One region of the Priestia sp. FSL H7-0729 genome, then DNA from elsewhere that is predicted to be linked to it. Evidence: predicted binding sites of a transcription regulator. Region 1 holds the regulator's gene; the other holds the start of a gene.
What was found. The regulator CtsR, encoded in region 1, represses protease genes until heat stress. The targets are predictions, from matches to a motif close to ATGGTCAATAAAGGTCAAACA.

Region 1 (16,709 bases):
AGCCCTCTAGCGCCGATGGTACTTGGATCGCAGGGTCCTGGGAGAGTAGGACGCCGCCAAGCGAAGAACCACTGCCGATGATATTCGGTGGTGGTTTTTATTTGTTTATTTTAGGGGATGCGAAAGCATCTCTTATTTGACTTTGTGGGAATCCTCTGACACACTCTAAGGGGTACATATATCAGATATTAGGCCACAACCTGGATTGATAATAACTCTAGCGAATGGGGTGTAGACAACATGGAAATTCAAAAATTGACGGTAGATGATTTTGAACCGGCGATGGCACTCTCCGAATATGCTTTTCAAGTAGTAATGAGTGAAGAACAGAAAGAAAAACGGCGGAGTCAATTTTCGTCACAGGATATATGGGGTGTATATGAGGACGGGCAGCTAGGAGCCAAACTTCACATTATCCCTTTTCAAACTTATATTCATGGCAGATCTTTCGAGATGGGCGGTATTGCGGGTGTAGCCACCTGGCCAGAGTATAGACGTAAAGGCTGGGTAGCGGGTCTGCTGAAGCATGCGTTGGAAGAAATGAATCGTAACAAACAAAGTATATCGTTCTTGCATCCATTCTCTTTTGGTTTTTATCGAAAGTATGGATGGGAGACGTATGTTGAATTTAAACGTTATAAAGTACCTACAGCTCATTTGCCTTCGAAAAAAGCGACACCTGGAACGATTCGACGTGGGGATCCGGGCCTTAGCATATTAAAGGAAGTATACAGTGCTTATGCTGAGCGCTATAACGGAACTCTGGTTCGGGATGATGCGAGATGGGAGAACTCAGTTCTTGTGAGTGGGTGCAGCCAGAAGGCTGTATATTACGATGAGGCTGATGCAGCACAAGGTTATCTTTTATATGAAGTGAAGGAAAATAAGTTTACCATTAAAGAGATCATCCATCTGAATGAAGAGGCTAGGCAAGGACTGTGGACCTTCATTGCTAACCATGATTCCATGATTCAGGAAGTTACGTTGCAGGCGCCTGCCAGTGATACGCTTGCTTTCCAATTGGATAACCCACGGATTCAGCAGGAGATCGTACCTTATTTTATGGCACGCATCGTTAGTGTAGAGCAGTTTATATCCCAATATCCATTTGCAAGCCAGGACTCACCGGTGCAGATTGTTCTACAGGTGGAGGATACCCACGCTCCATGGAATGAAGGGGTATGGCAATTAAACGTGGCAATGAACGGAACGGCGTCCATATGGAAAACATCAGAGCCAATTACAGATGATCAGACCATTAAGGTAGATATTCAAGCTCTCACTGCGGTGCTGATGGGATATCGCAGACCAATGGAAATGGCACAAATCGGAAGGATTCACGGACCGAACACAGTAATTCAGGCTTTGGAACAAGCTATTCCTAAAAGGGAAACCTATTTACTCGATTTCTTCTGATTTATTCTTCCCACTGTTCCTTTACCTTGATTAGATTATGTAGAAATACGGCGTGAACGAAAGACAAATGGACTTCTCCAGCAATTTCGGAGAGGTTTTTTTGTGTCTGGGGAATATTTCGTGTAAAATCGTAAAAAATGAATAGTGACCCCACTTGGCAAACCCACAAAATATGCTATAATGTATATAAAGTCAAAGAAAGTCAAAGTCAACTAAAGGTTTAATACTTAAGTAGCTTTCTTTCAACAATCTGATGCATGATCGCCAATATGCGGAATTCATTTCATCAGAGGATCAAGGGAATATTAAAGGACCTTCGTGCTTCCTTCGCTCTCCTGATGACACCTGTGGAAGCAAGATTCGCTGTTTCCCTGATTGGTTAAATGGGTAGAGAAGGTGTACTCTGTGGGGGCGTGTGGGTCCTTATTGACTTAACGTTTCAGACAGTGGAGGATGATTGGATGCGTAATATCTCTGATATTATCGAACGATATCTGAAGAGTATTTTGCATGAAAGTCCCGAAGGAATGGTTGAAATTCAGCGTAATGATCTGGCAGATCAATTCTCATGTGTACCTTCCCAGATCAATTATGTCATCAGCACACGTTTTACACTTGAGAAGGGATACCTGGTTGAGAGTAAACGTGGCGGTGGTGGTTATGTTCGCATACAGCGCATTGAATTACCGGCCCAATCAGCTCTGCATAACCATTTGCACCATAGTATTGGTGATGAGATCGGGCAGACAGCTGCCGAAGGTCTGATTTATCAATTGGAAGAAGCACGTTTCTTGAGCAAGCGGGAAGCCGGGTTGATGCGAGCTGCTGTATCTAGAGAGGTTATATTAGTCAAACTTCCTTACCGGGATCAAATTCGTGCCAGAATGTTAAAGGCGATGTTAATATCTTTGCTCGGTAAATGAAAACTATCGGGGTCAAAGGAGGTACATCAATATGCTGTGCCAAGAATGCAATAAACGTCCGGCGACACTTCATTTTACGAAGATCGTAAATGGAGAGAAGACGGAATTCCATATTTGTGAGTCATGTGCCCGTGAAAAAGGGGAGATGATCCCTGGAACAGCAGGCGGGTTTTCCATTCACAACTTGTTGTCAGGGTTGCTTGATTTTGATCCAGCCGGCAAAAGTGGATCGGCAGGAACACCACCTGCAAAAGCACTTCAGTGTGAAGAGTGTGGTATGACGTACGCACAATTCAGCAAGATAGGCCGATTTGGCTGCAGTTCATGTTATAAATATTTTGACAGCCGTCTGGACCCTTTGTTCAAGCGGGTTCATGGGAGTACGTCCCATGTAGGTAAAGTACCTGCACGAGCTGGTGGTCGCATCAAGGTGAAACGGCAAATTGCTGATTTGAAGCGTGAGCTCCAAGAGAGCATCGCCCAAGAGGAATTTGAAGAGGCAGCTCAGATCCGCGACCAAATCAGAGGACTTGAAAAAGGAATAGCTCAGGAGTAAAGTTTGTCATGAGTAGGAGGGATGCGTAATGCCTAATCTGCGCTTTACAGAGAAGGCGCTCAGCGACTGGATGCGCAGTGATGCGGCTGATTCCGAAATCGTCATTAGCAGCCGTGTCCGGATTGCGCGCAACCTTCAGCATGTTCCGTTTCCGATGCTGGCTTCTAATGAGCAATCGGAAGAGGTGCTGAATAAGCTGAGCGAAGTACTTCAATACGATGACGTTCATGCCTTTGGAGATTTTCATACTTTGGATCTAATCGATATTGACGAACTCGACAAACGGGTGCTGGTGGAGAAACATCTCATCAGTCCAAGTCTTGCGAATGAATCCAGGAATGGTGCGGTTATTCTCAGTGAGGATGAGTCTGTCAGTATTATGATTAATGAAGAGGATCATCTTCGTATCCAGTGCCTCTATCCGGGGTTCCAGGTGAAAGAAGCCTGGGAGAAAGCCTCCGCAATAGATGATGCTTTTGAAGCGCACGTGGATTATGCTTTTGATGATCGCAGAGGATACTTAACCAGCTGTCCTACGAATGTAGGTACAGGTGTCAGAGCATCTGTCATGATGCACCTGCCTGCCTTGGTGATGACGCAACAGATTGGCCGTATTTTAACCGCAGTTTCCCAAGTGGGATTGACTGTAAGAGGAATATACGGTGAAGGCAGCGAAGCTATGGGGAACCTGTTCCAGATCTCGAATCAGATTACACTGGGGCAGACCGAACAGGAAGTCATTGAGAACCTGCATGGTGTTGTTTTACAGATGATTGGTCATGAACGTACAGCCAGAGAACGGTTAATTACGGATTCCAGACTTCGAATCACGGATCGTGTCATGCGTTCTTACGGCATATTGTCTCATGCAGCTATTGTAGATTCCAAGGAAGCTGCACAGCGCTTATCGGATGTACGCCTTGGCGTGGATCTCGGCTTGTTGGATGGACTGTCTATCACGGTAATGAATGAGTTGAATGTGATGACACAGCCGGGATTTTTGCAGAAAACATATGGCGAAGATATGCGCACTGATGAGCGTGACATCTATCGTGCTCAGTTGATCCGTGATACGATCAACGCAGCGAAGCAGTCCTAGCTTAGCCTGATATTGTATTGAATTATGGTTTCATGCCGCATTGCGGCTTTTATATAATAAGGCATGTACGAATGCCAAATGAATTTATTCGCAGCACGGCTGCAAACAAAAATGATATGAAGAATACGACGGTTATTTCATTACATGACCCTCGTTTTATCCAAAACCATGGAGGTGCAGGAGATATGATGTTTGGAAGATTTACGGAACGGGCCCAAAAGGTGCTCGCACTCGCGCAGGAAGAAGCTGTCCGTCTCGGTCATAATAACATCGGTACTGAGCATATTTTGCTCGGCCTCATTCGTGAAGGCGAAGGCATCGCAGCCAAAGCACTGATCGGCCTGGGACTCGGATTGGAAAAAATTCAGGATGAAGTAGAAACGCTGATTGGCCGTGGCCAAGAGCAACCTACCAACATTGCATATACGCCACGTGCGAAAAAAGTAATTGAATTGTCTATGGATGAAGCTCGTAAATTGGGCCATACCTATGTAGGCACAGAGCATATCCTGCTCGGATTGATTCGTGAAGGCGAGGGTGTTGCAGCACGTGTGCTCAATAACCTGGGGATCAGCCTGAACAAAGCACGTCAACAAGTGTTACAGTTGCTTGGCAGCAGTGAAGCTGTATCCAGCCACAATGGAACACCTGCTAATGTCAGCACACCAACCCTGGACAGTCTGGCACGCGACCTCACGGCGTACGCTAGAGAGAACAATCTTGACCCAGTCATTGGACGTAGCAAAGAAATTGAACGTGTCATTCAGGTGCTCAGCCGTCGTACCAAGAACAACCCGGTATTGATCGGTGAGCCAGGTGTAGGTAAAACAGCGATTGCTGAAGGCCTTGCACAAAAAATCATTGCTAATGAGATTCCGGAAACATTGCGCGACAAACGTGTAATGACCCTGGATATGGGTTCAGTCGTTGCTGGAACCAAATATCGTGGTGAGTTCGAAGATCGTCTGAAAAAAATTATGGATGAGATTCGCCAAGCAGGTAACATTGTCCTGTTTATCGACGAATTGCATACCTTGATTGGCGCAGGCGGAGCTGAAGGTGCCATCGATGCTTCTAACATTTTGAAACCGGCTCTGGCCCGTGGAGAATTGCAATGTATCGGTGCGACAACACTGGATGAATATCGCAAATACATCGAGAAGGATGCAGCGCTTGAGCGTCGTTTCCAACCGATTACTGTAGATCAGCCTTCTCCGGAAGAAGCGATTCAAATCTTGCACGGCTTGCGTGACCGTTACGAGGCGCATCACCGTGTGAAAATTACGGACGAAGCGATTGTGCAGGCGGTTAAACTGTCTGACCGTTACATCACAGACCGTTTCCTGCCAGACAAAGCGATTGACCTGATTGACGAGGCGGGTTCCAAAGTAAGATTGAACTCTTACACGATCCCACCAAACCTGAAACAGCTGGAGAGCCGTCTGGAAGATATCCGCAAGGAAAAAGATGCAGCGGTTCAAAGCCAAGAGTTCGAAAAAGCAGCTGCTCTGCGTGATACGGAACAAAAAATCCGTGAAGAGCTGGATGTAACGAAGAACCAATGGAAAGAAAAACAAGGGCGTACGGATTCCGAAGTAACACCTGAGGATATCGCACAAGTGGTAGCCAACTGGACAGGAATTCCGGTGAACAAGCTGAAAGAAGAAGAGACACAGCGTCTGATGAATCTGGAATCTATTCTGCATGAACGTGTTATCGGCCAGGATGAGGCTGTGAAGTCTGTCAGTCGTGCGGTTCGTCGTGCACGTGCAGGACTTAAAGATCCAAAACGTCCGATGGGTTCATTTATTTTCCTCGGTCCTACAGGGGTAGGTAAAACAGAACTTGCTCGTGCTCTGGCTGAAGCGATGTTTGGCGATGAAAATGCAGTCATCCGGATCGATATGTCCGAGTATGGTGAGAAGCATTCGACTTCCCGACTCGTTGGAGCGCCTCCAGGATATGTTGGATACGAAGAAGGTGGCCAGCTGACAGAGAAAGTTCGTCGCAAACCATATTCCGTTGTCCTGCTCGATGAAATCGAGAAAGCACATCCAGAAGTATTTAATATCTTGCTGCAAGTGCTTGAGGATGGTCGTCTGACGGATTCCAAAGGTCGCGTTGTTGACTTCCGGAATACGCTGATTATCCTGACATCCAACGTGGGTGCTGAAGCGATCAAACGTAACTCTACACTTGGCTTCACAGCAGTTGTGGATGCAGGTGCGGATTATGACAACATGAAGGGTAAAGTCATGGATGAGCTGAAGAAATCCTTCCGTCCAGAGTTCCTTAACCGGATTGATGAAATTATCGTATTCCACTCTCTGGAACAGAAACACATTGCAGAGATTGTTACGCTCATGAGTGAAGAGCTTCGCAAACGACTGCGTGAATACGAGGTTGACTTCGAACTCACCGACAATGCCAAGGATTTTCTTGCCAAAGCCGGCTTCGATCCAGCTTACGGTGCGCGTCCGCTTCGTCGGGCAATTCAGAAGCATATCGAGGACAAATTGTCTGAAGAGTTGCTTACAGGTAACGTAACCAAAGGCGATTCATTACTCATTGACGAAGAGAACGGTGCACTGTCTGTAACGAAAAAAGACGTGATTGTTCCTTCTAACGAGGAAATCGAAACCAAATAATATGTAGCAAGCTATGGAGTTGAACTCCAGCCTGTATTGATTCATAATCCTTCTCGGCTTCGGCCGGGGAGGATTTTTTGCATTTTGGACAGAAGACGGACATGATTATGGCGTGAACATGTGTAAAGTTTGCGATAATCCTTTACGAAAAATCTCAAACAATGGTAAACTTTTAGTAACCCTGCACGTCAGGGATTTTAGGCAAAATTCGTCGAATAATGCAAAATGCTGTTATAAAATTAAATTATAGGAGTGCTGAAGTGGCCAAAGTTAAAACCAAGTTCCAATGTACAGAATGCGGCTATGAGGCCCCCAAGTGGTACGGCAAGTGTCCGGGTTGTCAGTCATGGAATTCGATGGTCGAAGAGACAGAGACGGTTGTCAAAACACAAGGGAGAAATTCTCCCCTGTTTGACAGTAAAGATAAACCGCTTCCTATCATAGATATAGATAGCGGTCAGGAACCGCGTGTACAGACTGGAATCGGAGAGTTGAACCGGGTATTGGGTGGCGGAATCGTTCCAGGTTCCCTCGTTCTGGTGGGCGGAGATCCAGGTATCGGTAAATCAACGTTGATGTTGCAGACGTCTCATGCGTTAACGCATTCGGGTTTGCGGGTGTTATACGTATCCGGAGAGGAATCAGTCAAGCAAACCAAATTGCGGGCGGATCGTCTCGGGGCACTCTCAGCCGAGTTGTATGTGCTGTGTGAAACCAATATGGAACGTGTAGAGGAAGCGGTGGATCAGATCCAGCCGCATTTTCTTGTCATCGACTCCATTCAGACGGTATATCTTCCCGAAGTTACCAGTGCGCCTGGTAGTGTAGCACAGGTAAGGGAATGTACGTCAAGGTTCATGCGGATTGCCAAAGGCAGAGGCATTGCAACGGTTCTTGTGGGGCATGTTACCAAAGAAGGTGCCATTGCCGGTCCACGTATGTTAGAACATATGGTGGATTGCGTGCTTTATTTTGAAGGAGAACGGCATCATACGTATCGCTTATTGCGTGCGGTGAAGAACCGTTTTGGTTCCACCAATGAGATTGGCATTTTTGAAATGGGCGAGGATGGACTTCGTGAGGTGGGCAACCCGTCTGAACTCTTTTTGTCGGAACGGCCACTGGGTGTAGCGGGTTCTACGGTAGTTGCCAGTATGGAGGGCACACGACCTCTGCTTGTGGAATTGCAGGCATTGATCTCGACGACTCATTTCCCTTCTCCCCGCCGTATGGCAACAGGGGTGGATCTGCATCGATTGAATCTGATCATTGCCGTGCTGGAGAAACGGATGGGCATGTTTTTACAGACTCAGGATGCGTATCTGAACGTAGCTGGGGGAGTGCGACTGGATGAACCCGCTGTAGATTTGGCGGTTGCTGTCAGCATTGCATCCAGTTTGAGAGATGTACCGACCAAGCCGGATGACGTTATCTTTGGCGAGATCGGTCTGACAGGCGAGGTTCGAGCGGTATCTCGGGCCGAACAACGAGTTAAGGAAGCCGCGAAGTTGGGCTTCAAGCGAGTCATTTTACCAGAAAAAAGCTTAAAGGGCTGGAAACATCCTCGCGGGATACAACTGATCGGTGTGAATACCGTGGCAGATGCACTAGCGGTTGCTTTAGATTAGGGGGCATAACAAGATGAAAGATTCGAGCCAACTGGATAATATGAATGAATTGTTAAGGCTGATCGCACCAGGTACACCTTTCCGCGAAGGTCTGGAAAATGTGCTGCGCGCCAAAACGGGCGCACTGCTTGTTGTAGGATACAGCCCTGAAGTAATGGAAGTGGTGGATGGGGGATTCTCGATTAACTGTGATTTCTCCCCGAACTATCTGTACGAACTTGCCAAGATGGATGGAGCCATTATTCTTAGCGAGGATTTGAAGCGTATTCTATACGCCAATACCCAATTAATCCCGGATTCTTCGATCTCTTCATCAGAGACGGGGATTCGTCACCGGACGGCAGAGCGTGTAGCGAAGCAAACGGGTAAATTGGTCGTATCCATATCACAGCGCCGTAATATCATTACCTTGTATCAGGGAACACTTCGTTATTCCCTCAAGGAAATCGGGGTTATTTTGACCAAAGCGAATCAAGCAATTCAAACCCTGGAGAAATATAAAGCTGTATTAACACAATCCCTTACGAATCTGAGTGCCTCTGAATTTGAGGAACTGGTGACGATTCCCGAAGTGGTCAATGTGATTCAGCGTACCGAAATGGTGATGCGGATCAAAACGGAAATCAAACGATACATTCATGAACTCGGGAATGAGGGACGACTCATCTCCATGCAAATGGAAGAGCTTGTGGGTACAACAGAAGAGGAAGCCTGGTTGCTGTATAAAGACTATGCCCGTGACGACAGTGATGACAAAATTCGTGAAATTATCGTTGGATTGAAAAGATTGTCGGACGATGAATTGCTGGATGCTCACCATATTGTCCGTCTGCTTGGCTACCCATCATCAGCGGCTACTTCAGAGGATTCGGTTGCACCTCGCGGATTCCGGGTATTAAATAAGATCCCTCGTCTGCCTAATGTCATTATCCATAACCTGGTGGATCAATTCGAACAACTACCTCATGTGATTATGGCTACAATTGAAGAACTGGACGAAGTGGACGGTATTGGTGAAGTTCGTGCCCGGACCATTAAGGAAGGCCTCAAACGTTTGCAGGAGCAGATGTTTATCGACAGACAGATGTAAGGGTTGCCTATATGAAGGCTTGAAATGGATGAGGTGAAACAACAATGCTAACCAGATTCATTCCGAATCTCTTTACCTTGGGTAATCTGTTTCTTGGAATGATGGCAATTTTGCTTGCGATTGATGGAAATTACAGTTTGGCTGCCATTATGGTCATTGTAGCGATGCTGCTGGATGGTCTGGATGGCCGAGTGGCACGTGCACTCAATGCGCAAAGCGAATTCGGCAAAGAATTGGATTCCTTGTCAGACATGGTTTCCTTTGGTGCAGCACCTGCCCTGATCATATTTATGGTGTCGTTTCAAGATTCGATGCCAATTCTTGCTTGGATCGCAACAGCGGCTTTTCCAATCTGTGGAGCCATTCGTCTGGCTCGGTTTAATGTTCGTCCGGGAATCCCCGGGTACTTCACAGGTCTGCCGATACCGGCAGCCGGCGGAGTGTTGGCTACATTGTCCTTGTTCAATAAGGATATTGGTCCGGTCAGCATGATGATCGCTACTTTGCTGTTATCGTATCTGATGGTCAGTTCGCTTAAATATCCCAATTTCAAAAAGGTCGGGTTGCCGCGTAAGGCAATCTGGATTGCACCATGGGTTGTGTTATTTGCCATAGCTGTAGCCGTTATTTTCCCGGAGCAGTTATCCAAATTGATCTTTATTCCGTTGGTGTTATACGCCTTGTATGGAATGAAACATAATGTGCGCACAGCAGCCTCACGTAATCGGGCGAAAAAGCGTAAGGATGAGAAATCTTCCCGGCCTTCGGATCGTTAAGTAGCCTTGGGGACAGACACTATACAAAGAAAGCACGTACTCTCCTGAACTGGAGAATACGTGCTTTTTGTGTATTCATATCTATTTACGGTAAAAGAAACCCTTGCGAACGACATACATATCTGCTTACGACAGATTAAACATCCCTAACGTTGAACACTTCTGTGATTCGTGATTTACGACCTCTTCCATGTTAATGTCCAGCAGATTGCATAGAGCCGACATGTAGAACAGGTTACGCCCCAATTCAGAGCTAATGACCTCTCTGCAGTTCTCACACAATTCACCTTCCACATGCGTTTCCAGCAGGCCCTTGGTTTGAGCGATATCGCTCTCCGGGGCATATTTCTGCTTGGTGGCGTGCAGCTCGATGCAGCCGCATTCGGTAATGGCTTTGGACACGGCACGGTTAACAGACGCTCCGGCTTGTCCCGTTTTGGATAGTACATCAATCAGACTGCGATGACGCAGCAACAGTTCAGAAACTTGATCCTGGAAAGCCTGTAAACTTAGCGTACTCATTTTGCCACTCACCTCGGGATATGAATTGAATTCATTATATGCCAATAATTTACCTACTTTCAACTGACGATTGCAACATTTCCAAAAAGTTCTTGCGGATGGGATTAGCAATTCTGGAATTGGATCATACTGGATATAAAGATCAAGATACATTGAAGGAGGTGCAGGGACTAATGTGGAAAAAAGGCATTTTAACTTTTACAGGATTGTGCGGTGCATGGTTCGGCTACACGGCATATCATCTGGCAGGAAAATCGGTCCCATGGATGACTGAGTGGATTCAGTCAGCAGGATTACTGGGAGCTGGTGTATCGACGCTGCTGGGAGCTGTAATGTTTATGGCTGTATGTAATATTGGTGGAACATTGATGGCAGACAGACTGCATAGTGGAATCAATTCATTGGCAAAAGTACCTATGAATGAACTGGCTGCAGGTGCCGCAGGTACCGTTGCTGGCTTGCTGGTGGCTTTGTTGCTATACCCTGTTGTGGGATGGATGGGAACGGCAGGAGAGGTGCTGCAAGTGGCACTGACGGTGATTAGTGCTTATTCCGGCTACACCCTTGCCATGGCGAAGAAAGACGATCTGGGGGCCTTCTGGATGTCTGGGCGATGGGGTCATCCCGAGGTGGACGAGGATAGACGGATGGAAGAACATAAAATTCTGGATACCAGTGTTATTATCGATGGGCGTATCGCTGATATATGCAAAACCGGATTTATTGAAGGTACAATCGTAATCCCGGAATTCGTTCTGGAGGAGCTGCAGCATATTGCCGATTCATCGGATCTGCTCAAGCGGAACAGAGGACGGCGTGGATTGGACATTTTAAACAAAATCCAGAAGGAACTCGATGTAAAAGTCCTGATCTACGAGGGGGATTTCGAGGAAATCTCCGAGGTGGACAGCAAACTGGTCAAACTGGCTAAAGTGCTTCAGGGCAAAGTGGTCACCAATGACTTTAACCTGAATAAAGTGTGCGAACTCCAGGGTGTATCTGTGTTGAACATCAATGATCTCGCCAATGCGGTTAAGCCAGTTGTTCTGCCGGGTGAGGAGATCATGGTGCAGATCATCAAGGATGGCAAGGAGCATGGTCAAGGTGTAGCCTATCTGGATGATGGCACAATGATCGTTGTGGAGGGCGGACGCGAGTATATTGGCATGATGATGGAAGTGTTGGTGACCAGTGTGCTGCAGACTTCAGCGGGACGAATGATTTTTGCCAAGCCGAAACTGTTGGAAAAAGCCCAATAAAGCGGTATGATGGGTAGTGTATCGTTGAACGATATTGTATATCTTTGGACGATAAACTGACAGACAAGGCAGGGATTGCGGCATGGATAAAGGGTGGGGCGTTGTCATTGTGGCAGCAGGTCGCGGAACCCGGATGGGGACAACCGAGAGCAAACAGTTTTTGTTGCTGCAGGACAAGCCCGTTTTCATACATACGCTTGAGGTATTTGCTGCGCTGGACGAGATCCGCGAGATGGTGCTGGTCACAGGAGCCGCAGATGTTGAACGCTGCCAGGATTGGGTAAAAGAATACCAACTGGATTCACGTGTCCGTGTTATCCCCGGAGGGAAAGAGAGACAACATTCTGTCCATAAAGGCCTTGAGGCACTAGGGACAGATTGGGTTCTCGTTCACGACGGGGTACGTCCTTTTGTGAACCATGAGCAGATCAAGGGATGCATGGCGGCTGCCATGTCCGGTGGTGGAGCAGCTGTATTGGCGGTTCCCGTGAAGGATACGATCAAACAAGTGAATGCGGAAGGAGTCGTTACGGCGACGCCAGACCGCAGCAGTCTGTGGAGCATTCAAACCCCGCAGGCTTTTCGTCTTTCTTCCCTGCTCTCCGCCTACGAATCAGCCGAGCGGGACGGATTTCTGGGAACAGATGACGCCATGCTGGCTGAACGTCAGGGAATGTCGGTCAAGGTTGTGGAAGGAAATTATACCAATATCAAATTAACAACGCCGGAAGATTTGCAATACGCTGCGTTTTTGCTGGGGGGAGAGAAGAAGCGATGATACGTGTAGGACAGGGATTTGATGTACATCAGCTGGTAGAGGGACGCCCGTGTATTATTGGCGGAGTAACGATTCCTTATGAAAAAGGACTGCTGGGTCACTCGGACGCAGACGTGCTGTTGCACGCGATTAGTGATGCCATTTTGGGTGCGCTGGCACTTGGGGATATCGGCAAGCACTTCCCGGATACCGATCCGGAATTCAAGGATGCCGACAGCCTGAAATTGCTGGAGCATGTATGGCAGCTTGTGAAGGATCGCGGATATAAGCTGGGAAATATCGATTCAACGATTATTGCCCAGAAGCCGAAAATGGCTCCTTACATCCCGCAGATGGCTGAGGTGATTGCCAAGGCACTGGAAGCGGATGTAACACAGGTGAACGTGAAAGCAACCACAACAGAGCAACTGGGATTCCCGGGACGGGGAGAGGGCATTGCCGCTCAGTCCGTGGTTTGCCTTGTACGTGTGTGATATCATCAATCAATTAGTGACGGAGGGGATCATATGAGCACGGAAATTCGTGTGCGTTACGCGCCGAGTCCAACGGGACACCTGCATATCGGGAATGCCCGCACGGCGCTGTTTAACTATCTATATGCCAAACATAATAACGGTAAATTCATCATTCGTATTGAAGATACGGACGTGAAACGGAACATTGCCGGTGGTGAAGAAAGTCAGCTGAAATACCTGAAATGGCTTGGAATCGAGTGGGATGAAAGTATTGATGTGGGCGGAGAATACGGACCATACCGTCAAACGGAACGTCTGGACCTCTATCGTAAATATACACAGGAATTGCTGGATAAAGGGCTGGCTTACCCTTGCTTCTGCACCGAAGAAGAATTGGAGCAAGAGCGTGAGGAACAGTCAGCACGTGGAGAAACACCGCGTTATTCGGGCAAACACCGTGACCTCACTCCAGAGCAAATTAGTGCGTTTGAAGCGGAAGGTCGCGTAGCGAGTATTCGTTTCCGTGTACCGGAAGAGCGCGTATATACGTTTGATGACATGGTTAAAGGTACAATCTCGTTCAACAGCAAGGAATCCGGTGACTTTGTCATTGTGAAAAAGGATGGCATTCCCACCTACAACTATGCCGTTGCTGTGGATGATCACTTGATGAAGATCTCCCACGTGCTGCGTGGGGAAGACCACATCTCGAACACGCCGCGTCAACTGATGATCTATGAAGCGCTTGGCTGGGAGCCACCGCAATTCGGTCATATGACGCTGATCGTGAATGAAAATCACAAGAAGTTGAGTAAACGGGATGAATCCGTTATTCAGTTTATTGAGCAGTATGATCAGCTCGGTTATTTGCCTGAAGCGATGTTTAACTTCATTTCCCTGCTCGGCTGGTCGCCGGAAGGGGAAGAAGAGATCTTCTCGCAAGAGCAACTGATCTCCATCTTTGATACGAAACGCCTGTCCAAGAGCCCGGCGGTATTTGACACACACAAGCTGGCTCACTTGAACAACCACTATATCAAACATGCTGATCCGGAACGTATTGCCGAGATGGCCATTCCGCATCTGCAAAAAGCAGGACGCCTTCCTGGGGATCTGTCCGCTGAGCAAAAAGAGTGGGCGCATACCCTTGTCCATCTCTATCAGGAACAGATGAATGCGGCATCCGATATCGTAGAATTGTCGGAAGTGTTCTTCCGTTCGGAGGTTGAGCTGGAAAGTGAAGGTGCCGCGATTCTCGCTGAAGAGCAAGTGCCGACCGTGCTGAAGGCATTTGCGGATAAAGTACAGACAAGTGAAGAGTTCACGCCAAGCAAAATGGCTGCATTGATCAAGGAAGTACAGAAAGAAACCGGCTTTAAGGGCAAACAGCTCTTTATGCCAATTCGTGTAGCCTTGACTGGCCAGACGCATGGACGGGATCTGAACCAAACGATTGTGCTTCTGGGACGTGATACGGTGATTGAACGCTTGCTTGCGCAAGTAAAATAAGCTTATTGGGGCACATTCCGGTTACTCGGAATCTGTATACAGTCCTATGATGTATGGATTACGCAGTAGGCTGTTGTCAGTCTGAGGCCTTTTCGCTATAATAACAACACAACGAATAATTGATATGATTTATCTAATAGAACAGCAAAGATCGGGAGAAGTAGACTGACCCGGACAGATTCAGAGAGGATGGTCCCGCAGCAAAGAAAGATTTCTTTGGTTGCGGTGGCTGTGAGCCATCCACTGCCCATCAGTCGAAATGCACCCGTGAGCTGCACAGCCGAATCCAGCCCCGCCTTTGTCGATCATGACATCGGAAAACGTTAGGATAGGTTGTGACGATTGGTTTCCGTTACCAAACCGCTTGAGGGCTCATTCTATTTGAGAATGAACCGAGCAGAGTGGGACCGCGATAAACGCCTCTGCAGCTAAATGCTGCAGGGGCGTTTTTTGTTTAGGCGAGTGTGCAGTACACTACCAAGGAACGCGCCGTCCGGTAAGCCGGAGGACGGGAACCTGAACAAGAGGGGAACGAGCATGTTCAAGAAGATCAGATCAGATATCCAGGCGGTGTTTGAGAACGATCCGGCAGCCCGGGGATGGTTTGAAGTGGTATTTACCTACTCAGGGCTGCACGCGATATGGGCACACCGGATGGCACATTTTTTATACAAACGAAGATGGTTCTCGTTCGCCAGGTTCATTTCACAGGTAAGTCGATTCATGACAGGAATTGAGATACATCCTGGAGCTACGATCGGAAATCGGTTGTTTATTGACCATGGAATGGGCGTCGTTATTGGGGAAACATGTGAGATTGGCGATGATGTTGTTATCTATCAGGGGGTTACCCTCGGCGGAACAGGGAAAGAAAAAGGAAAGAGGCATCCGACCATTGGCAATAATGTGGTTATCTCATCGGGAGCCAAAGTGCTGGGTTCATTTAGCGTGGGGGATCAATGCAACATTGGTGCAAACTCCGTTGTGCTTAAGGAGGTCCCTTCCAATAGTACCGTGGTAGGTATACCGGGCAGAATTGTTAAACAGGATGGCCGACGGGTAGATCGCCTCAGTCAACAGTTGCCTGATCCGGTCGTTGACTCTTTGCGAAGTATGCAACAAGAACTCGAACGATTGCAGGAAGAAGTACGTACACTGCAGAATGCCCGTGAAAATGAGACTGTGCGTGATACGTGATACAATAACTAAAGGCAGTATAGGATGAAAGGATAAGTGACCATGACGCTTCAGATTTATAATACGATGAGTCGTACCAAAGAGGAATTTGTTCCCCAAGAGCCAGGGAAAGTAAAAATGTATGTCTGCGGACCAACGGTATATGACTACATTCACATCGGGAATGCACGGCCGGTTATCTTTTTCGACACGGTTCGTGGATACCTGGAACAGACAGGACATGATGTAAACTATGTGGTGAACTTCACGGATGTGGATGATAAGCTGATTCGCAAAGCGGAACAACTTGGAACGGACGTTCCTCATGTCGCGGAGAAGTTTATTGCAGCCTACTATGAAGACCTAGAGGGTTTGGGTATTCCCAAGGCAAGCAGCAACCCGAGAGTAACGGAAAACATGCCGCTCATTATTGATTTTATCCGTGAGTTGGTTGAAAAAGGATTTGCGTATGAAAATGGCGGTGACGTCTATTACCGTACAGGTAAATTCAGCGAGTATGGCAAGCTATCGAAGCAAAATTTACAGGAGCTGCAATTCGGAATCCGTGTGGGCGTGGACGAGCGCAAAGAGCATCCCGAAGATTTCGTGCTCTGGAAGGCTGCAAAACCAGGTGAGATCTATTGGTCCAGTCCTTGGGGCGATGGTCGACCAGGTTGGCATATTGAGTGCTCCGCCATGGCTAGGGAGTACCTTGGAGATACACTGGACATTCACGGAGGTGGACAGGATCTGCAGTTCCCGCACCATGAGTGCGAATGCGCCCAATCCGAGGTATTAACAGGTAAACCACTTGCGAACTACTGGATGCATAATGGATTCATCCGGATTGATAACGAGAAGATGTCGAAATCAC
Region 2 (16,709 bases), on a different contig from region 1:
CGGGCCGAGTTAATTAATGCAGCCGGAGTTACCAGCACAGACACGATTAAGGTAAAAGTGAAGTAAGTTTATAATCATTAAAGCTGACTCAATTAATGAAGGAATTGTTCCATGCATAAACGGCCTCCATCCTGATGAATAGGATGGAGGCCGTTTCATTTGGTTCTTTTTTAATAGATAAATAAATAAATAAATGGTATGACTAACCGATCATCCGATTTTTACTGGCTTGAAGCCCTGCGATTAGTAAAGCAATGGCCAGAATGACCTGTATCAGCAACGGAAGTGTCCATCCTCTTGTCCAGTCATGAAGCATGCCGAACAGTAGAGGTCCCACTGCTGCCAGCATATATCCGAAAGATTGGGCCATACCGGACAGACTGGCAGCTTGTCTGGCATCTTTTGTACGGAGGACGAAGAACATGGTTACCAGTCCAAATGAAGCTCCGGCACCTATTCCTGCCAACGTGACGCCGATGGTAACGAGCGAACCGATGCCGCTTAACAATAACGCATACCCGACAATTAAAGAAGAACACGTAATCGCGGTTAGAAGACGCTGATCTCGCGTTCGGCCGGCAAGGATCGGAACGATAAAGGTAGCTGGTACGCTAACCATCTGCATTAGGGAGAGCATCCATCCTGCTGAGGTGGGGCTGAATCCTTGCTCGGCCAGAACCTCGGGAAGCCAGGTAATCGTCGTATAGAAGATTAGGGATTGCAGACCCATAAATAAAGTAATGGACCAAGCTAGCCCAGAAGTTCTTAGACGCACAGGTGCCCCTTCGCTCTGGGAGGTAACATATAACATCCGCTGGCGTCCTGCAGCGATCTGGGGGAGCCACAAGAGGAGTGCCAGTATGGACAACAGGGCCCACATGCCTAACGAAGCGCGCCAACCCATAGACGTAGCTCCGGCTACAGGTACGCTGACACCCGAGGCGATGGCGCCAAAAATATTCATGGATACAGAGTATAATCCGGTGACAATACCTACCCTCAATGGAAAATCACGTTTGATCAAACTTGGCAAGAGCACGTTGCTTAACGCTATGCCGCATCCCAATATTGCGGTTCCTGTATATAAGGAGAGAACGGAAGGCAACAAGCGTAAGGTCACCCCGATGGTTACGATGATGACAGCCAATAGCAGAGCGGATTCAAGTCCAAACCGTTTGGCAAGACGTGGTGCAAAAGGAGAGACTGCTGCAAAGGCGAGCAAAGGTAGTGAGGTTAGAAGTCCGGCCATCGTGTGGCCGATACCTGTATCTGAGCGGATCATCTCCACTACAGGTCCGGTTGCTGTAATCGGTGACCTCATGGTAGCGGCGATGACGATAATGCCTGCTAATAACAGGCCGAAACTTTTCGATGTCGAAGAATGTTCTTCCTCGGCATGGATGGACGAGTGCTGCTGCATTGAAGATGACATTGATAAAATCTCCTGTTTCCTAATAGGTTAATATGTATGGATTGTTACATTATCCACTCCACAAGCATAACATTCTATGTCAATATTGAACAATGAAATGAAAAAACACATACATGAGCGCGAGGCTCTAACTGTCTTGGACCAGAAAAAATTTAACGAATCCAGATGTTCTTATAACGGGTAAAAACACCATGTTCAGATTCTAACGAACCTCAGCGACGTTAATCAGGCTATTAAGTGCAAATAAGTGGGTTAATCCCCCAGAATGGTGAAATAAGCTCTCTAAGATTCGTTAGAATTCCATGATGCTAAATTTGAGTCATATAAAGTGTCCTATGTTCGTTAGAACATCAATACTAAGACATGGTGGTCACCCATGGAATGAGCTAATGCAAACATTTTGATGAAGTGACATAGACATGTAACGAAGCAGATGCTCCGACGAACCATAGGGGTTCTCATCCCCAGAACGCAAAAAAACTTCCCGAAGGAAGTTTTCTTTAATACGTCCCAGGAGGGATACTCTCCTTGCAGCCGAGACTGCGAAGTGGTGCTAACGAAGCGGATGCTCCGACGAACCATAGGGGTTCTCATCCCCAGAACGCAAAGAAAACTTCCCAAAGGAAGTTTTCTTTAATACGTCCCAGGAGGGATACTCTCCTTGCAGTCGAGACTGCGAAGTGGTGCTAACGAAGCAGATGCTCCGACGAACCATAGGGTTCTCATCCCCAGAACGCAAAAAGAAACTTCCCGAAGGAAGTTTCTTTTTAATACGTCCCAGGAGGGATTCGAACCCCCGACCGACGCCTTAGAAGGGCGTTGCTCTATCCAGCTGAGCTACTGAGACATGAAATTTTTCAAGCAAAATTGATTTTATCATATGCATACAGGAATATCAAGCATTTTATTTTAAAGTGTTTTTTGTATATGATATTTGGCGGCGGTAACGTTTTTTTCATTATATTTAAGGTTATGTTAGAATATCAGGAGAAATCAAAAATAGATCGACATTTAATATATAATATATACATCTATTTAGGTTAATTCCAACTGGAGATTCAGGATATAGAGGAGGTGCTCCCATTAAGGAATCCACGACCCCGGAAACCGAGCATAACAACAATATTGTGCTGTTTCCTAAGACGCTGGACTATTACCAGATTCAATTGACAGTTATGCTTGAAAATGAACGGTATGGTGAAGCGATGAAACTGCTTCACTTTTTGCTTCAATGTCAGGGACAGGAAGAGCGCCACTACGATGAATGGCGTGCCCTGCTCGAATGGCTTCAGGCTGCGTTCCCTCAGTATGAAGAAAGCTCGCCTGCCATTCTTGAAGAACGAGAAGAGGCAGAAGAGATCAGTGAGGAAGACATGGCACGGCATCATGCCCGAATGAAGCTTGAACAGGATGATGGCTATGCAGACAAGATGCTTCGCACAGTCATGGAAGAGCCGCTGTCTGAACAGACGATGCTGGCTTTGGAGCAACTGGCTTATCTTGATCTACCGAAGATTGACGAGGCACTTACAAGTTGGTTAAAAGATAAGTCGCTTCATCCTCTGCTTCAATTTCGTGTGCTACAAACCTTGCGTCGGCGAGGTGTTCAAGGTATGATCCTGTTTACGAGAGGCGAAGAGCAGGTTGAAGTCGAAATCGATACCGTGCCTCTTAGACCAGAGGAATTCCCGCTCCAGATTGTTCAGATTCTGGAACGAGTGGCAGATCAGACGGAGGTTCATGAACCTACGCTCTTTTATTTTGCCCAGGAACTGTGGATACAATATGTTATGGCGGTGTATGGAACCCGCGATTATATATCGATGCTGGAAGAAAATGATTCCATGACAGATATATGGGCAGCAGCTCTACATATGACCGTTGCAGACAGTTTGGGTGGTTCGCATGATGAGGAGAATACACGCTCAATGTATGCTGTGACAGGCGCGATGCGCTTTCGTCTGGAGCAGGCTTATCGATCCATGAAACAGTTTGTATCTGCCGGTTTGGACGGTTAATCGAGGCCGGAAACGTTTTCCTTAAACTGTATCAAGGGATTCCCCTTGAAAAAGAATCTAATCTTGTTTATACTAAAATGGTTATTTTGTACGTGATTGCCTACGTGAACATGTGAATTTTGGAGGGGAAAGTATACAATGAAAGCAACTTGGGAAAAGATAGAGAAGAACCTTGGGGTTCTTGAGGTTGAAGTGGATGCGGATCGTGTAACTGCAGCACTCGACAAAGCTTTTAATAAAGTGGTTAAACAAGCAAACGTACCTGGATTCCGTAAAGGTAAAGTACCACGTTCCATCTTCGAAGCACGTTTTGGTGTTGAGAGCCTTTATCAAGAAGCAATCGACATTTTGCTTCCTGAAGCTTATACAGAAGCAATCGACCAAACGGATATTTTCCCGGTTGATCGTCCTGACGTAGATGTTGAACAATTCGCTAAAGGACAAACATTCAAGTTCAAAGCGAAAGTAACTGTGAAACCTGAAGTGACTCTTGGTGAGTACAAAGGAATCGAAGTTGCTGTAGCAAAAGGTGAAGTAACGGATGCAGAAGTTGCTGAAGAACTTGAGCGTCTTCAACAACGTCACGCTGAACTCGTTGTAATCGACGAAGGTTCCGCTGCTAACGGTGACGTTGCAGTAATCGACTTCGACGGTTCCGTTGATGGTGTACCTTTCGAAGGTGGACAAGCTGAGCGTTATTCCCTGGAACTGGGTTCCAACACATTCATTCCTGGATTTGAAGAGCAAGTTGTGGGTCTGTCCACAGGTGACTTCAAAGACGTAGAAGTGACTTTCCCAGAGAGCTACCATGCAGCAGAACTTGCTGGCAAACAAGCGGTATTCAAAGTGAAAATTCACGAAATCAAACGCAAACAGCTTCCTGCATTGGATGATGAGTTTGCTAAAGATGTTAGCGAATTCGACACACTTGAAGAGTACAAAGCTGACCTGAAAACACAATTGGAATCCCGTAAAGCTGACGAAGCCAAAGCTGCACAAGAAAATGCAGTTGTAGAAAAAGTGGCTGAGAACGCTGAAGTGGACATTCCGGCTGCAATGGTTGACAGCGAAGTACAAAACATGATGCGTGATTTCGACAACCGTCTGCGTAACCAAGGTATGAACCTTGAAATGTTCCTGAGCTTCTCTGGCCAGACTCAAGCTGACCTGAGAGGACAAATGCAAGAAGATGCTTCCAAACGTGTTCGCAACAACCTGGTGCTTGAAGCTGTAGGTAAAGCGGAAAACATTGAAGTATCTGATGAAGAAGTGAATCAAGAACTCGAGAAAATGGCCGAATCTTACAAGCGTCCTGCTGAAGAGATCCGTGGCATCCTCGAAGGTAATGGTTCCCTGGACAGCCTTCGCGATGAAGTAAAACTGCGTAAAACAATCGACGTTCTTGTTGAGAACAGCACAGTTGTTGAGCCAGATGAAGCTCCAGCTGAAGAAGTTGTTGCAGAAGCTGACGAAAAATAAGACAAGCTGTGATCAACTTGTCAGTTGAATAAATGATAAGGCACGTGAACTATTGCGTGCCTTATTTTTAAATTATGACATCCATTTTATAGAAAATGAAGTAATTATATGGATGAACACTAATTTTATTGATCTGTGTACACTTTTTACATACCTATGTAGTTCATGCAAATAAAAAATGGCAAGACGGCATAGGATGGCTTCAATTTGCACATACATAGAAAACATGGTTAAATATGATCAGGCTAAAAAAGTAAACAAACGGATGTCTGACCTCTCTTGTGAAAAATGACATTGTCACAGGAAAGTGTTAGAATGAATTTGGGTTTGCTTTACAGGTGGCCTATGTCTAATTACATGTAGAAAAGAGGTTGGTCTCATGAGTCTGGTGCCAATGGTTATAGAACAAACCAATCGAGGCGAGCGGTCTTACGATATATATTCACGTTTGCTGAAAGATCGCATTATCTTTCTAACCAGTGCGATTGATGACGATGTAGCCAATCTTGTCATAGCACAGCTTTTGTTTTTGGCAGCCGACGATCCTGAGAAGGATATAAGCTTGTACATTAACTCACCTGGTGGTTCTGTCACCGCAGGGATGGGTATATACGATACGATGCAATTTATCAAGCCGGATGTATCTACCATTTGCGTAGGGATGGCAGCAAGCATGGGCTCGTTATTGCTAACAGCCGGTGCACCTGGCAAAAGATATGCGCTGACCAACAGCGAGGTTATGATTCATCAGCCGCTTGGCGGCATTCAAGGACAGGCTGCGGATATTAAGATACACGCAGAATGGATTATTAAAACACGTCAGAAACTGAATCAAATATACGTCGATCGTACGGGTCAGTCTCTTGAGAAAATTGAGCGGGATACAGACCGTGACTTCTTCATGAGCGCTGAAGAAGCTAAGACGTACGGCATTATTGACCAGGTGCTCAGTAGACCGATCAATTCCTAAAGGGGTGGTTTCATGTTTAAATTTAACGATGAGAAAGGGCAACTGAAATGCTCTTTTTGCGGTAAATCTCAGGAGCAGGTACGCAAGCTGGTCGCTGGACCAGGCGTGTACATTTGTGATGAATGTATCGAACTTTGCACCGAAATCGTTGAGGAAGAACTCGGTCATGATGAAGAAATAGACCTGAAAGATATTCCAAAACCAAAAGAAATTCGTAATATTCTGGATCAATATGTTATTGGACAGGAACAAGCGAAAAAATCATTGTCTGTTGCTGTGTATAATCACTACAAACGGATCAACACACAAAGCAAGATTGAAGACGTTGAGTTGTCAAAGAGTAACATTTTGCTGTTAGGACCAACAGGTTCTGGTAAAACGTTGCTTGCGCAAACGATGGCAAAAATTCTAAATGTTCCTTTTGCGATTGCGGATGCTACGTCATTAACAGAAGCAGGTTATGTGGGTGAGGATGTAGAGAACATCCTGCTCAAACTAATTCAAGCTGCTGATTATGATGTGGAAAAAGCAGAGCGTGGCATTATTTATATCGATGAGATTGATAAAGTAGCGCGTAAATCCGAAAACCCATCCATTACTCGTGATGTGTCGGGCGAAGGTGTGCAACAGGCTCTCTTGAAAATTCTTGAAGGAACTGTTGCTTCTGTACCACCACAAGGTGGCCGTAAACATCCTCATCAAGAATTCATTCAGATCGATACAACAAACATCCTGTTCATTTGCGGCGGTGCCTTTGATGGTCTGGAGCAAATGATCAAACGCCGGATCGGTAAAAAAGTCATTGGCTTCAATACCGTTTCTGAGCAAAAAGATCTGAAACCAGGTGAATACCTGGGTATGGTATTGCCGGAAGATTTGCTGAAATTTGGTCTGATTCCGGAGTTTGTAGGCCGTCTGCCAGTCATCTCCACTTTGGAGCCGCTGGATGAAGATACATTGGTACGGATTCTTTCCGAACCGAAAAACGCGCTTACGAAACAGTATCAAAAACTGCTTGAGCTGGATAATGTGAACCTGGTATTTGAACCAGCTGCATTGCTCGCGATTGCAAAAGAAGCGATCAAACGTAACACGGGTGCACGTGGATTACGTGCCATCATAGAAGGAATCATGCTTGAAATCATGTATGAAGTGCCTTCACGTGAAGATGTTACGAATTGTGTCATTACTGAAGAAGTGGTTGAGAAAAGAGTCGTGCCTGAACTAAGCCAATCAAAGGACGATAAGCAGGAAGAAAGCGCCTAATAGGTCTGAATCCCGTTGAACTCTGAAATATAGACTTGTCAGTTCTCCACTTTGGCAGAAGGCGAATTCATGTCTCTGTCAGGGTGGAGCTTTGACGTTGTGGGGAGAGAAATCACTCATGTATTTAAGACAGGATACACGTCCCGTAAAAGTGGGAAACGTAACGATCGGTGGTAGTAACGAAGTGATTATTCAAAGTATGTGTACAACCAAAACAGCAGACGTTGAGGCAACGGTTGCAGAGATTCTGCGACTGGAAGAAGCGGGCTGTCAAGTGGTACGTGTCACGGTGAATAATGAGGAAGCTGCCGCAGCCATCAAGGAAATCAAAAAACGCATTAATATACCGCTCGTAGCGGACATTCATTTCAACTATAAGTTGGCTTTACTTGCAATTGAGAACGGCATTGATAAAGTACGGATTAATCCAGGTAATATCGGTAAACGTTCCAAAGTGGAAGAAGTCGTTAAGGCCTGTAAAGAGCGTGGTATCCCAATTCGGATCGGGGTAAATGCGGGGTCTCTGGAAAATCATCTTCTTGAGAAGTACGGGTATCCTACAGCGGATGCTATGGTAGAAAGTGCATTGTATCACATTGGTATTCTGGAAGAACTTGATTTCCACGATATCATCGTGTCTCTCAAAGCATCGGATGTGCCGATGGCCATTGAGGCATATACCAAAGCAGCTCAGATCATTCCGTATCCGTTGCATCTCGGGATTACCGAAGCAGGTACACTCTTCTCCGGTACGATCAAAAGCTCTGCAGGTATGGGAGCCTTGTTGTCCATGGGTATTGGATCTACAATGCGGATCTCGCTGAGTGCGGACCCTGTAGAAGAAATCAAGGTCGCTCGTGATCTGCTCAAAACATTTGGACTCATTACGAATGCAGCCACATTGATCTCTTGCCCAACGTGTGGACGTTTGGATATCGATCTGTTCTCCATTGCCAACGAAGTGGAAGAGTACATCTCCAAACTGAAGGTGCCGATTAAAGTATCCGTGTTGGGTTGTGCAGTGAATGGTCCAGGTGAGGCAAAAGAAGCGGATATCGGGATTGCCGGTGCTCGTGGAGAAGGTCTCTTGTTCCGTCACGGCAAGATGATCCGTAAAGTCCCTGAAGAAATTATGGTTGAAGAATTAAAAAAAGAGATTGATAAAATCGTCGAAGCCTATGAAGAGACAGGTGTTATTCCTGGTCGTTCGCACTGATTGATTCATATCTGGTTACAACAAAAGCTCGCCTGCGATGGCGGGCTTTTTATATTCTCACATACAAATTCCTCATCGCCCGTTTACGTCTCGCTGAAAAGGCTATACTACCAAGTATTAGCACGATCTCATATGAGAATAGCGACAAAATAGGAGGATGTGAAGACATGGAATTTGGTATGGTCATCATGTTGATTCAGTTATTTTTTGGAGTGGTGATTGGTTTGTATTTCTGGAACCTGCTGCGTGGCCAGAAAACAAACCGTAGTGCTGTTGAGCGAGAATCTCGCAAGGAACTGGAGAAGCTGCGCAAGCTGCGTTCAATCTCACTCACCAAGCCGTTGTCGGAGAAGACGCGTCCCGCGACCATTAACGATATTGTTGGACAAAAAGACGGGCTGCGTGCCCTTAAAGCTGCCCTATGCAGTGCCAATCCGCAACATGTTATCATTTATGGCCCTCCCGGAGTCGGAAAGACAGCTGCCGCAAGGGTTGTGCTGGAAGAAGCGAAGAAGAATCCATCTTCTCCTTTCAAACCAGACGCGAAATTCACCGAGCTGGATGCAACAACAGCCCGTTTTGATGAACGTGGTATTGCTGACCCTCTAATTGGTTCGGTTCATGATCCGATATATCAGGGAGCAGGAGCCATGGGCGTTGCAGGTATTCCTCAACCTAAACCGGGGGCTGTAACGAAAGCGCATGGAGGCATGCTTTTTATTGATGAAATTGGTGAATTGCATTCCATCCAGATGAATAAGCTGTTGAAAGTGTTGGAAGATCGCAAGGTGTTTTTGGAAAGTGCGTACTATAACTCGGAAGACACGCATACTCCTGCTTATATCCACGATATTTTTCAAAATGGTTTGCCAGCCGACTTCCGCCTTGTTGGGGCAACGACACGTTCGCCGCATGAACTGCCACCAGCTTTGCGTTCGCGCTGCATGGAAGTTTATTTCCGGCCTTTGTTGCCTGAGGAGATTGGACGAATTGCAGAAGATGCTGTTCAGAAAATAGGATTCAGTCCATGTCCGGATGCTGTTGATGTGGTCAAGCGATATGCAACCAATGGACGTGAAGCGGTCAATATCATCCAGCTGGCTGCTGGACTTGCGCTGACAGAGAAGCGTGAGACGCTTCAGGCGTCCGATGTGGAGTGGGTGGCTGGTAGCAGCCAGATTCAGCCACGGCCTGACCGGAAGGTCCCCTCACAGCCGCAGGTGGGGTTTGTGAACGGCTTGGCGGTATATGGACCGAATATGGGAACCATTTTAGAAATCGAAGTGTCTGCTGTTCCGGCTCTTAAAGATCAAGGCCGAATCAACATTACAGGCGTTGTGGATGAAGAAGAGATTGGAGGCGGTTCGCGTACACTCCGGCGAAAAAGTATGGCTAAAGGCTCGGTTGAAAATGTGTTAACCGTATTAAAAGCCATGGGTATTCGTCCGAATGATTATGATTTACACGTGAATTTCCCAGGTGGGACGCCTATTGATGGTCCATCAGCCGGGATTGCCATGGCGACTGCCATTACATCAGCCATTCAGGGACGCCCTGTGGATCATGAGACAGCGATGACTGGCGAGATCAGTATTCATGGTCGGGTGAAGCCCATTGGTGGCGTGCTGGCCAAGGTGGAGGCTGCTTTTCAGGCGGGAGCAAAGACGGTTATTATTCCCGCGGAGAACTGGCAGTCCATTTTCGAGAATCTGGATGGCTTGCGCGTTATTCCGGTAGATACGGTACAGGACGTATTCCGTGAAGTGTTCGCCTGGGTTCCGGAATCACAACAGATGGAACAGACGAAGCTTACAGAGGAGGCAGTTGCACCTGCACCGGAGATTTTTCCACCGGCATCCGCTTCCTATTTGCGTGCTGACGTGCCTCGTCCAGGACAGGTTACAGATTCGGGAAGCTGCTAAGCGCTTCCCTTCATTGGTTTTTTATGTGAACATTTGATAGAATAATGAATGACTACAACCTGAGAGCCATTGGAGGTGCGAAAGCGATGGGACCGAGCAAAGCGAAAGGTCGTCGTTTTCCTTTACTGCCTTTAAGAGGACTTCTCGTCTACCCGAGTATGGTACTGCATCTCGATGTGGGCCGGGAGAAATCGGTCAAGGCTTTAGAAAAAGCGATGGTAGAAGAACATCTGATTCTCCTATGTTCCCAAGCCGAAGTAAATATTGAAGAACCAACACAAGAGGACATTTTCAGAATCGGAACCGTAGCCAAGGTCAGACAGATGCTGAAGCTTCCGAACGGTACGATTCGTGTACTCGTGGAAGGCTTGGAACGGGCTGAAATTATTGAATATACGGACAACGAGGAATATTATGAAGTACTGGCCAAAGAGCTGCCTGAAGAGGAGAATACCCATCCGGAGACGGATGCCTTGATGCGTACTGTTCTGAACCAGTTCGAGAATTATATTAATCTGTCCAAAAAAGTGACACCAGAGACACTCGCAGCGGTGTCTGACATCGAAGAACCAGGGCGACTGGCCGATGTGATCACAAGTCATCTGTCCTTGAAGATCAAGGATAAACAGGAAATTCTGGAGACCATCGACGTTCGGGAACGTCTGGAGAAATTGCTGGATATCCTGAACAACGAGCGCGAAGTGCTGGAGCTTGAACGCAAGATCAGTCAACGTGTGAAGAAACAGATGGAGAAAACGCAAAAGGAATATTATCTGCGCGAGCAGATGAAAGCGATCCAGAAAGAACTGGGTGAAAAAGAAGGCCGTGCAGGTGAGGTCGAGGAACTTCGCACTCAGATGGAAGAACTCGGCTTGCCGGACAAGGTGAAAGAAAAGGTCGAGAAAGAAATTGATCGACTGGAGAAGATGCCTGCAAGTTCAGCTGAGGGCGGAGTCATCCGCAACTACGTGGATTGGCTACTCGGCCTTCCTTGGAGCCAGATGACAGCAGATGACCTGGATATTCAAAAAGCCGAGGATGTGCTCAATGCAGATCATTACGGGTTGGAAAAGCCAAAAGAACGTGTGCTTGAATATCTGGCTGTCCAGAAGCTTGTCAAGAAGCTCAAAGGGCCTATTCTCTGTCTGGTTGGACCTCCAGGGGTCGGTAAAACATCCCTTGCCCGTTCGATCGCGAGATCGCTGGGGCGGGAGTTTGTAAGAATCTCTCTTGGCGGCGTGCGAGATGAAGCAGAGATTCGTGGACACCGACGCACCTATGTAGGAGCCATGCCTGGTCGTATCATTCAAGGTATGAAAACGGCGGGTTCGCTTAATCCGGTATTCCTGCTCGACGAGATTGATAAGATGGCTTCAGATTTCCGCGGAGACCCTTCCGCAGCGTTACTTGAAGTCCTTGATCCGGAACAGAATAATACGTTTAGTGATCACTTTGTAGAATTGCCGTTTGACTTATCCAACGTTATGTTTATAACAACTGCCAACACGGTACACAATATTCCGCGTCCATTGCTGGATCGGATGGAAATGCTCAACATCCCTGGTTACACAGAGCTGGAGAAGCTGCAAATTGCGAAAAACTATTTGTTGCCCAAACAGAAGCAGGACCATGGTCTGGAAGAAGAGCAACTGGAAATTCCCGATGACGCGCTGTTGCGTGTCATTCGTGAATATACACGGGAGTCAGGTGTACGTAATCTGGAACAACAAATGGCTTCGTTGTGCCGGAAAGCTGCCAAGAATATCGTATCTGGTGTAGAGGGCCAGATTAGCATTTCATCAGATGAGATTAAAGACTACCTTGGACCGGGCAAGTTCCGTTATGGCATGGCCGAACTGGAAGATCAGATTGGTACCGTAACGGGTCTGGCATGGACTGAAGTGGGCGGAGATACCCTTGTCATTGAAGTGACAGTTGTGCCTGGTACGGGTAAATTGACTCTGACGGGTAAACTGGGGGATGTCATGAAGGAATCGGCACAAGCCGCATTCAGTTACACTCGTTCCAAAGCTACACAGCTTGGGATCGCGCCTGATTTCCATGAGAAGAACGATATCCACATTCACGTTCCGGAAGGAGCGATTCCGAAGGATGGTCCATCTGCCGGGATTACGATGGCGACAGCGTTAATCTCAGCTCTGACGAACAAACATGTGTCCAAGGATATCGCGATGACTGGTGAAATAACATTGCGTGGACGTGTATTGCCAATTGGTGGTTTGAAAGAGAAATCACTGGCAGCCCATCGTGCAGGCTATAAAAAAATATTATTGCCCAAGGATAACGAACGGGACCTGCGTGACATTCCAGACAGCATCAAGGAAGATGTGGAGTTTGTCCCTGTAGCCCACATGGATCAGGTATTGCAGCATGCGCTTGTTGAGCAGGCGGGAATTCACCTGTAATCCATGTATCCGAAAGGTTCGTATGAAGAGTAGACCGTTCTGCGGAGGCTTCGGCGTCCGCTGGAACGGTTTTTTTGGTATGATAGAACAATCCATGGCATAATAACTTCAACTGTTATGCATAGCAAAGGCGTTCAAGAGAGGAAAGATACAATATGAAAGTAAATCAATCTGAATTTATTATCAGTGCCGTTCGGCCTGAACAATACCCCGAGGATGGTCTGCCAGAGATTGCGTTGGCGGGACGCTCCAATGTGGGAAAATCTTCCCTGATCAACCGTTTGATCAATCGTAAAAATCTTGCTCGGACGAGTGCAACACCAGGTAAAACACAGCAGCTGAACTATTATAAAATTAATCAGGATCTCTACTTCGTCGATTTCCCGGGATATGGTTACGCTAAAGTTTCTAAAGAGCAGCGCTTTGCCTGGGGTAAAATGATGGAGAAATACCTGCTCGGACGCGAGGAATTGAAACTGGTTATGCAGATGGTGGATATGAGACATGAGCCATCTAAGGAAGACAAGATGATGAATGAATGGCTTCGTCATAACGGATTGCCTTTGGTTGTGGTTGCAACCAAGATGGACAAGATTCCCAAAACACGCAGAGCCAAACATATCAAAGTCATCAAGGAATCACTGGGTCTTCGTTCAGGGGATTTGTTTGTACCGTTTTCATCCGAAGAGGGATTGGGGAAAGAAGAGTTATGGGACATCATTACCCGCCATGCTCGCATTGATAAGTATGCACCAGTGCTAGATACAGAGGGTGTTTCTGAAGTGGAAGAAAACAACGAAATTAACGGATAACCGAGGTAGAATACTGTTTTAGTGAGCGAATGGAAGCATGCAAATTGAAACGTTGATGAGATTAAGATTAATCCCGTTTTTTATGGGTTTTTGTGAGAATTCATCATCTGGATCTGGAGAAAAATAGCGTTAGGGTAGTGTATAATGAGCATAGGTGCATGTTGCCAACAGTACCAAAAATACCGGCTTTGCCGGCCTGAAGAATTTTGAGATTACTGCTTCATGTGCAGGAAGGCAAAACAATCGGGAAAGAATTGAGGGATTTGTATGGCTCAGCGGTTAGCCATAGAATATGTTAAGGCGACTATGAAATTGTCAGAACCCCAGATGCATCAGTTTTTGCGCATGACAGAAGACGGCAGGCTTCATCATCGGGTTAAGGTGTTGGACAATGGATGTCAGGAGATTATGCTGGGGGATGTAAGTGGAGAAGAGGTTCATTTCCCATTTGACCGCATAGAAGGATTTTATATCTGTGAGTTATCTTGCCGCCTGGTGAATCTGCATCTGACCAACGTTGTCCGGAAGCTCTTTATGACGTTTAAGGGTGACGGGGTTGTGCATCGGATCTATAAAGGGTTCACCATGACGTATGTTTATGCTCAAGGCACTGTCCGTAAAATTGTGGAGACAACCGGGGAGAACACCCGAGTGATCTATGAATACAAAAATACGTTGCTTGAATTGCAACATCTGTTCCAGGCGAGAGATGTAGAACGCGAAATCAACCGTGTGTATGCCGAGATTGATTCACTGCTGGACACTAGAAAAGATGCGACTGCTGAACAGCTTCATCAGATTGATGAGAGCCTTGCACGTTATCAAAGACGGTTTTTTGAGCTTGAAGCTTATTAACCTGAAAGTGTATGTTTATACACGTATATGAATAGTTTAAATTCCCTTGCTTCTTCCGGACAGTGGCTCGTGCCAATGCGGAGGTTTCAGGGGACTTTTTTTTATTTTACAATCTTCTGGAAAAGGGTTGATTTCACGCTGATTCGATGTTATTTTTAATCTCGTTGAAAACAATATAGGAACCAGGATTCACTCAGGACATTATATGTTGCGAGAGATTTTTCCCTCGGGAAGTGAATGACGTAGGTCCTAGCGGATGAAATTTTTTCAAACATTTTATTCCTAGGAAGGGGGAACCGAAGGATGGAATATTCAACTTTCGGAAGACACGTTGCTGTTGATACTTGGGGTGTCGACTTTAATCTACTGAACAATGCGGAGTACTTGCAAGCCCAAATGGTTGAAGCAGCGGAGGCATGTGGCGCGACAGTGATGTCCGTGCAGTCCAAGCAGTTTGACCCACAGGGAGCAACCGTACTTGTACTATTGTCTGAGAGCCATCTCTCCATTCATACGTATCCTGAGAGAGGTTTTGCAGCGATTGATTGTTACACTTGTGGGGATACCGTTGACCCACAGCTGGCCATTGATTATCCGGTATCTGTATTAAAGCCTGAAAAAACGTATGCAAAGAAGCTGGTACGTGGATTGGGCGAATTGCAAGTGGAAACTCCAGAGATGAACAACCAGATTGAACAGGTTTAAATAATAAGTAGATCGCATACACAATGTTCACATATCGGGATGGACACATAACCTCCCAAACTCTAATAGTCATGGAATAATTCCATGGCTATTTGTTTTAATATCCATATCGTTATGAATATGATAATCGACACATTTTAACGCATAACGGTGAACTTTGGTGAGACACTACAATAAATGACAGTGCATATGATGATGAACATGGGGATTTCATAAACATTTCATAAAAATGACCCGGTCAGGGCTATGATGTGTGATATAATTAACCATGTCAATCATAAATGGATAGACATATGCAGTAAGCACTTTGATTGGAAATTTATTAGGCAGGTGAACTTGCAATGCACATCGTTGTCGTTGGTTTGAATTATCGCACGGCGCCTGTAGAGGTTAGGGAACGATTCACATTTGCAGAAAAGGACTTGTCTGAAGCGCTGCAGCAGCTCAAGCTGACCAAGAGTGTATTGGAAGGTGTAATCGTAGCCACATGTAACCGTACCGAGTTGTATGTTGTGGTGGACCGTCTTCACATGTGTGGTTATTTTATTCGAACATTCATGGAACAATGGTTTAATGTACCACGGGAAGAATTTACGCAACACTTATATATATATGAAGATGACCAAGCTATGCGCCATTTGTTCCGTGTGATTTGCGGACTGGATTCCATGGTCATTGGTGAGACTCAGATTCTTGGACAGGTGAAACAGGCTTTTCTTAAAGCGCAGGAAGAGAAATCAACAGGAACCTGGTTTAATATGCTGTTTAAACAGGCAGTTACGCTGGGCAAACGGGCACATTCGGAGACTTCCATCGGGGAGAGCGCCGTATCTGTCAGTTATGCTGCTGTTGAGCTCGGTAAGAGGATTTTTGGCATGTTCACAGACAAGAAGGTACTCATTTTGGGTGCCGGCAAGATGAGTGAACTGACCGTGAAACATCTGTATTCCAACGGGGCATCCGAAGTCATCGTAGCGAATCGTACGCTCGCAAGAGCAGAAGAATTGGCGGCCAAGTTCCGGGGTACACCTTGTACGATGGAACAGGCATTAGATCGACTTAATGAAGTTGACATTGTTATTAGTTCCACTGGAGCTGAACGTTATGTCATGGATGCAGCAGTGGTACGGGAGAGCATGAAGCGTCGTCAATCTCGTCCATTGTTCCTGATTGATATTGCGGTTCCGCGCGATATTGATCCGGCGATTGGTGAATTATCCAACGTATTTCTCTATGACATTGATGATCTGGAAGGAATCGTGGAGAGTAACCTGGAGATGCGTAAGGCGGAAGCTGCCAAGATTGAGAGAATGATTGAGCTTGAGATGGAAGATTATTACCATTGGCTCAAAACGTTGGGGGTTCGTCCCGTTATTCGTGCTTTGCAGGAAAAAGGTGTCTCCATTCATGAAGAAACGATGGATAGCCTGTTTAACAAACTGCCTGAGCTCGATGAACATCAACGTAAAGTCATTCGTCGTTTGACCAAAAGTATTGTGAATCAAATGACGACAGATCCGATTAATCGGATTAAGGAAATGGCAGGCACGAAGCAAGGTGATGAAGCTCTGCGCATGTTTACTCAGATTTTCGCTTTGGAAGATGCAG

Region 2: a site for CtsR is predicted at 5,196-5,216, ahead of clpP (ATP-dependent Clp endopeptidase proteolytic subunit ClpP). Genes of this name have one in related genera too.

The regions. Positions count from the first base shown of each region.
Region 1 is NZ_JBBOTQ010000020.1:45,952-62,660, reverse strand. Features, by position in the region: rRNA gene rrf (5S ribosomal RNA) at 1-62, shown strand, start outside; gene MHH93_RS26535 (GNAT family N-acetyltransferase) at 241-1,416, shown strand; gene MHH93_RS26530 (CtsR family transcriptional regulator) at 1,878-2,339, shown strand; gene mcsA (protein-arginine kinase activator protein McsA) at 2,371-2,895, shown strand; gene mcsB (protein-arginine kinase McsB) at 2,924-3,994, shown strand; gene MHH93_RS26515 (ATP-dependent Clp protease ATP-binding subunit) at 4,180-6,642, shown strand; gene radA (DNA repair protein RadA) at 6,903-8,270, shown strand; gene disA (DNA integrity scanning diadenylate cyclase DisA) at 8,284-9,360, shown strand; gene pssA (CDP-diacylglycerol--serine O-phosphatidyltransferase) at 9,405-10,136, shown strand; gene MHH93_RS26495 (nucleoside triphosphate pyrophosphohydrolase family protein) at 10,263-10,658, opposite strand; gene MHH93_RS26490 (PIN/TRAM domain-containing protein) at 10,832-11,917, shown strand; gene ispD (2-C-methyl-D-erythritol 4-phosphate cytidylyltransferase) at 12,000-12,695, shown strand; gene ispF (2-C-methyl-D-erythritol 2,4-cyclodiphosphate synthase) at 12,692-13,168, shown strand; gene gltX (glutamate--tRNA ligase) at 13,202-14,659, shown strand; gene cysE (serine O-acetyltransferase) at 15,197-15,856, shown strand; gene cysS (cysteine--tRNA ligase) at 15,899-16,709, shown strand, end outside.
Region 2 is NZ_JBBOTQ010000011.1:37,805-54,513, reverse strand. Features, by position in the region: gene MHH93_RS21510 (S8 family serine peptidase) at 1-66, shown strand, start outside; gene MHH93_RS21505 (CynX/NimT family MFS transporter) at 203-1,432, opposite strand; tRNA gene MHH93_RS21500 (tRNA-Arg) at 2,206-2,279, opposite strand; gene MHH93_RS21495 (hypothetical protein) at 2,515-3,450, shown strand; gene tig (trigger factor) at 3,589-4,929, shown strand; gene clpP (ATP-dependent Clp endopeptidase proteolytic subunit ClpP) at 5,309-5,899, shown strand; gene clpX (ATP-dependent protease ATP-binding subunit ClpX) at 5,912-7,165, shown strand; gene ispG (flavodoxin-dependent (E)-4-hydroxy-3-methylbut-2-enyl-diphosphate synthase) at 7,284-8,381, shown strand; gene lonB (ATP-dependent protease LonB) at 8,549-10,303, shown strand; gene lon (endopeptidase La) at 10,390-12,729, shown strand; gene yihA (ribosome biogenesis GTP-binding protein YihA/YsxC) at 12,885-13,541, shown strand; gene MHH93_RS21455 (non-ribosomal peptide synthetase module) at 13,809-14,396, shown strand; gene speD (adenosylmethionine decarboxylase) at 14,700-15,101, shown strand; gene hemA (glutamyl-tRNA reductase) at 15,443-16,709, shown strand, end outside.